2 regions of the Bacillus sp. JJ1503 genome follow, and region 2 is predicted to be linked to the other one. Evidence: riboswitches for the same ligand, from Rfam matches in the RefSeq annotation. Region 2 holds a riboswitch; the other holds the start of a gene.

Region 1 (3,197 bases), on a different contig from region 2:
AATACCGGTTGAAAGGCTACTTTCCAATAGCAAATAATCTCCATAGGGGCATCCATTTTCTTTGTAAAATAATGCCCTGGTTCAAGCTTTTGAATCTTATTTGTGATCGTGTAAGGCTCTGGGACGAACTGAAAGGTTAAATATTGCTGTAATGCATCTATATTCAAAACTTCGCTTTGTAAAATGCTCTTCTTATCAGTGGCAAAATACAACCCTTCGATTCCGTCATAATAATAAAAAGGTTTGATCCCAAAAGGATCTCTTGCCCCAAACAAGACCTTATCCTGCTTATCCCAAATAACAAGAGCATACATTCCACGCAGCTTTTCCAATATTTTTTCTTTTAATTGGCTATATAAGATTAATAATATTTCTGAATCACAATATTCACCTTCAGAAAGTTCTTCTTTAAGCTCCTGTATATTGAAAATCTCTCCATCCAATACAATTGAATATCGGTCATGTTGATAGAAAAAAGGCTTCTCATTACATCTTGGATAATGGAAAAGCCCATACTCTTCATCATAAAAACTTGCTTCACATTTCGGGGTATCTGTATTGTCATGATTTCTTTTTACAAATCCACTAAAGCGGCTCATTCATTTATCACCCAATCTCAATCTTTAATTAATTTAGATGATAATTGCACTATTTATTTGTTTATTGATTAGTGAAATATTATGGGGGTTGTTTGCAAGGAATGGAAATAGGAGTTTAAAATCATCCTTAACATATGACGAATTAAAAAAGCGGAAGTTACATCAAAAATGTAGCTTCCGCTTTTTCATTATTATTTTAAAGCCTCTGCACGTAATGCCTCAGCTTTATCTGTACGTTCCCATGGAAGATCAATATCGGTGCGTCCAAAATGACCATAAGCAGCAGTTTGCTTATAAATAGGACGGCGCAGGTTTAGCATATTAATAATGCCAGCTGGACGAAGATCGAAGTTTTTACGAACTAAGTCAACTAACACGTCTTCATCTACGTTACCTGTTCCGAAAGTATCAATTGAAATAGATACCGGCTGCGCTACTCCGATTGCATAAGCAAGCTGAACTTCAACTTTATCAGCTAGACCCGCAGCAACGATGTTTTTCGCCACATAACGTGCAGCATAAGCAGCAGAACGGTCAACCTTTGTAGGATCCTTTCCGGAGAATGCACCGCCGCCATGACGAGCGTATCCACCGTAAGTATCAACGATAATTTTGCGGCCAGTTAAGCCAGCATCCCCTTGTGGTCCGCCAATTACGAAACGGCCAGTAGGGTTGATAAAGTATTTTGTATTCTCATCAATTAGTTCTTTTGGAACAACTGGATTGATGACATGCTCTTTAATATTGCGCTGAATTTGCTCTAAGCTAATTTCAGGGTGATGTTGAGTAGAAATAACAATTGTATCAATACGAACAGGCTTGTTATTTTCATCATACTCAACTGTGACTTGTGTTTTTCCATCCGGACGAAGGTACGGAAGGATTTCTTCTTTACGTACTTCAGTCAAACGGCGTGCTAATTTATGAGATAATGAAATTGGAAGCGGCATTAGCTCCTTCGTTTCATTACATGCAAATCCAAACATTAAACCTTGGTCACCAGCACCAATAGCTTCAATTTCTTCATCTGTCATTTGCCCTTCACGAGCTTCTAAAGCTTGGTCAACTCCCATCGCAATATCAGGTGATTGCTCATCGATAGAAGTTAAAACCGCACAAGTTTCGGAATCAAAGCCGTATTTCGCACGAGTGTAGCCGATTTCTTTTACTGTTTCGCGAACGATTTTTGGAATATCTACATAAGAAGATGTAGTGATTTCTCCTGCAATTAAAACTAATCCTGTTGTAACAGATGTTTCTGCTGCTACACGAGCATTTGCATCCTGAGCTAAAATGGCATCTAAAATGGCATCAGAAATTTGGTCACAAATTTTATCCGGATGACCTTCAGTAACTGATTCAGATGTAAACAAACGACGTTTTGTTGACATGCTGATGTTCCTCCTTATATAAAAAATGATACGGAACTCATTCCCTAATTAGTATGAAGTAAACTTGGAGTTTTTATGATTAGCGTATAGGCTTTTCAAGAAGCTAACCCTCAAAATGCAAAATAAAAAACCTTTCCATCCCTGTGAAAAGGTTGAAGCAAATCGATTCGCGCCTTTCACTCTTATCGTTCAAGGAATAATCCTTGCGTCAGGTTTAGCACCTTTGCTAATCAAATTCGCCTTGGCGAATTTGCGCCCAGATTTTTATCGAGCTCGCTCGATAAATTACCTTTAAAAAATCTGAGGCATCCGCCGGAGGCTAACTTTATTCGAATGAATAAAGTTAATCGTTTAGCAGGTTGCTGGGCTTCATTGGGCCTGTCCCTCCGCCAGCTCGGGATAAGAGAGTATCCGTTCAAGGATAAATCATAACGTACTATATAAAAAGAAGTCAATAAAATTATTCAATTATTTTGGTGTTTTTTTTATGTCAATGAATATCATAATGAACAACTGCCATTGTCACATTTTTTCCTGAAAAATTTATGTCTATTCTTGGCTACCCATTTATATAGAGGATTACCTACAAATGACATTCCAGGAAAATATAAACATAACCCTAATAGGTTTAATGGGGGAGTAAGCAAGAGTAAATACCTTATAGCATCATAGCCTTTACGGACTTTTCCACCGGAAGAAATAATATGAAGCTCCCGCCGTAAGCTGATTTTATCGAACGGTATCGAATGACGGGTTTTTTCATATTCTTGCAGTGAAACCCAGCTTACTTTATGAAACCTATCAATTTTTTCAAAAAATTGTTTAGATTCCTTGCATAAACTACATGTTTCATCGTATAATGCAATCGTTTTCACCTAACACCAGCCCTATCTTATATTTATATCGTTAGTTTATCATATTTTATCCTATTCAAATTGGTTTGGTAATAAGCGGGCTTCTTCGTTAGGCGGAATTATAATTGTTCAAAAAGAGGAAAATAATTAATGAAAAAAAAACGGCAATTAGTATAGATTAATCATTCAATTGTGTTATACTATTTGTAAATTGAAATGTCTTTCATAAATTTAATGTAAAAGGAAGGTATTCTTCAGATGAATTCTGTTAGCATTCCGAATAAATTAACTGAATTATTAAAGGGAAATAATATTCAAGTACAATTATCTGTTCCACAGCTTGTGGAAAAGGT
Region 2 (3,197 bases):
TCTCGCCAAAAGCGGTTGTCCCGTACTTTCTCCGACAAAAGTGAGACGGGAAACCTTGCCGGTTACATTAAGCTGGCTGATTAAGGAAGGTGACAGTTTACGCTGACTGATTGTATTTAAAAACTTCTTCGTAGTCTGTTGTTGAGGCTTTGTAAATAAATTGATTGTCGAGCCTTGTTCAACAACTTCACCATTTTCCATGACAGATACATGGTCACAGATTTTTTGGATAACATTCATTTCATGTGTGATCAGCAGAATAGTAATCCCTAGTTCTTGATTGATTTTTAAAAGTAATTCCAGGATTGAATCCGTTGTCTCAGGATCAAGGGCACTTGTTGCTTCATCACTTAGTAAAATTTCAGGCTCTTGGGCAAGTGCACGGGCAATCGCAACCCGCTGCTTTTGCCCGCCGGAAAGTTGGCTTGGATATGATTGATGCTTATCAGCCAGTCCAACGATATCCAAATATTTGATAACACGGTCATTTGTTTCTGTTTTGTTGTAGCCTAATAATTTTAGGGGGATGGCGATATTATCATATACGGTGGCTGTTTTTAGGAGGTTGAAACCTTGGAAAATCATGCCGATTCTTTTTCGGACATCGCGCAATTGGTTGAGCGACAAAGAAGTAGCTTCTTTGCCGCCAATAAATACTTTTCCGCTCGTAGGCTTCTCCAATAAATTTACACAGCGTATCAATGTGCTCTTACCAGCACCGCTATAGCCGATCACCCCATGAATTTCACCTTTTTTCACATGAAGATTCACATCTTTAACTGCTTTGACAATCCCTTTTTTCGACTCAAAGGATTTTGAAACATGTTCTAATATAATCATGGGGGCTTTTCCTTTCTGAGCTATCTTTGCTTGACCGAAAACCTGTCTAGCAAACTCACTTTCTTGGACAACTTCTATCAAATTACCGAAAGTCTGTCCAGGAAACTATCTTTATTGGACAGCTTTTATCGAAATCTCAATATCCTGTCCAGGAAACTCACTTTCTTGGACAGCTTTCATCAAAATACCGAAAACCTGTCCAATAAACTCGCCTTCTTGGACTGCTTTCATAAATTTCTATTAAAAACCAGGGATGATGGATCCGCGGAATTCTTCTTCGATGAATTTTTTAACTTTTTCACTCTGATAAGCGTTCACCAATTTTTTAACGACAGGATCGTTTTCGTTTTCCGCTCTGACAACAATATAATTCACATATGGAGAGTTAGTTGATTCTAAAATAAATGCATCTTCTTTCGGATAAAGACCCGCAGCGATTGCAAAGTTTGTATTAATGGCTGCAGCATCGACTTCGCCTAATTGTTTTGGAATTTGTGCTGCGTCAAGTTCAATGAACTCAAGATTCTTTGGATTTTCCACCACATCATGAATAGAGGCTGTTTCTTCTTTGCCTTCTTCAAGCTTAATGTGGCCATTTTCTTGTAAGATGAAAAGTGCACGTGCTCCATTTGTCGGATCGTTTGGCAGACCAAATTTCGCTCCGTCTGGAAGATCTTCAAAGCTTTTATATTTTTCTGAGTAAATCCCCATTGGATTAAGAATCGTTTTCCCAACTGGTACTAATGTAGTTCCATGATCATCATTAAATTTTTCAAGAAAAGGCTTATGCTGATAGCTGTTAACATCTAAGTCGCCTTCATCTAAAGCTGTATTTGGAAGGACGTAGTCAGTAAAAGATTTAATTTCCAACTCAAGTCCGTCTTCTGCAGCCACTTCTTTAACCACTTCCAATATTTGAGCATGCGGACCGTCCGTTGCTCCAATGACTAGCTTCTTCTCGTTCAGTGCCCCGCTGCTTTCTTTACTGCAAGCAGCAATAAACAATGTCATACCAAGTAATGCTAAAACCATTCCAAACTTCTTCACTTTATTGTTCCTCCTGTGTAGTTGTATTGGAAGAAGAAAAAATAAAAAGCCTCTCCATCAAAAAAGAGAGGCTTTATGTATACATAAAAATCCTCTCTTATCTTTCAAAACAATGAATGTTTTGCAGGATTTAGCACCAATCTATTAAACATAGACGGTTGCCGAGCTTCATCGGGCCAGTCCCTCAGCTACTCTTGATAAGAGATAAACTATTTAATTTTTCAAATTCCTTAGATACAAACTTTACTCTCATTTAATCATATTGTCAACAAGATTTAGAAAAATGACTAATTTAGGCCCACTTTTTCATTCTTTGAAGTAAAAGGCCGTCCGTCCTTTTATTTTCCCCTGTTACAAAATCAGTCATATAATGTATTAAATAGGTTCCATAGTGATTATTTGTTTTTAATAGTAACTCATTCAAATAATTTCTACGGAAAGCATCGTTCCAGTCCTAGAACTTTATTTTATCTCTTTCCCCTACTTCCACTTCATTTCACCCCAATATTTTCCTTTTAAACTAGGAACTTTTGCAAAATTAAATTATAATTACACTAGATAACTATTTGAATCGGGAGTATGGATATGATAGTGAGAACTAAGCCTTTAAAGTTTAAATTGAAAGAAACACGAAATCCTCTCGAAGATTTTATGTTCCTTAGCAAAATTGATCATTCTGCCGTTACGAAAGAAGTTATTTTTCTTAGGTACATCGGAATTCCTGACACTGTTCAGCATTACATTGAAAACATTCTGAAAATAGACCGCTGTTTTTCATCAAGTGTGCCGGCTGTTCCTTACTTACGACTGCAGCGACTTGAAGGTATTTCAAACAAAAATGAAATTTCCAGACTTACAAAGGTTTGGGAGGAATGGGATGCAATCACCAATGTTGCTGTCATGAATCCTCATTTACTTCATCAAACACCCCTTTGCAGCCAATTAAATAACGATAGCCTTGAATGGACAAAAAAACTTATTTTTGTGGAGATTCTGTCCAAGTATAGAACATTGCATCCACAATCCAATGACACACAAATTAAAAACTTTGCAGTTAAATTTTTGAATTGGATAGAAATTTATTTACCTAAGCTTTTTGAAGGTACAAGCATATCTCCAAAAGTGGTTTTTATCGGAGATATTAAGCTTCATGAGCTATTATTCTTGTATTTCCTGTCCCGTCTTGGCTGTGATATTTGCTATATGAACCCGAAAGAAGATATGGTTCATTTGTATCCTGAGATAGAAAAATTCTCAACTTTATATAAATTCAGCACACTGAATTCAGATCAGATAACTATTCCTGATTT

What was found. A riboswitch is a leader RNA that binds a small molecule or an ion and turns the genes downstream of it on or off. The one in region 2 is predicted to bind S-adenosylmethionine.
Region 1: it holds a riboswitch for S-adenosylmethionine, as region 2 does, so the genes downstream of both, metK (methionine adenosyltransferase) here and V7149_RS07350 (MetQ/NlpA family ABC transporter substrate-binding protein) in region 2, are expected to answer to the same signal.

Annotation. Positions count from the first base shown of each region.
Region 1 covers NZ_JBALOZ010000043.1:19,276-22,472, reverse strand. Annotated here, with positions in the region: gene asnB (asparagine synthase (glutamine-hydrolyzing)) at 1-599, opposite strand, end outside; gene metK (methionine adenosyltransferase) at 791-1,990, opposite strand; SAM riboswitch class I at 2,170-2,396, opposite strand; gene V7149_RS04180 (thiol-disulfide oxidoreductase DCC family protein) at 2,491-2,865, opposite strand; gene pckA (phosphoenolpyruvate carboxykinase (ATP)) at 3,103-3,197, shown strand, end outside.
Region 2 covers NZ_JBALOZ010000079.1:3,439-6,635, forward strand. Annotated here, with positions in the region: gene V7149_RS07345 (methionine ABC transporter ATP-binding protein) at 1-840, opposite strand, end outside; gene V7149_RS07350 (MetQ/NlpA family ABC transporter substrate-binding protein) at 1,081-1,887, opposite strand; SAM riboswitch class I at 1,982-2,091, opposite strand; gene V7149_RS07355 (trypsin-like peptidase domain-containing protein) at 2,473-3,197, shown strand, end outside.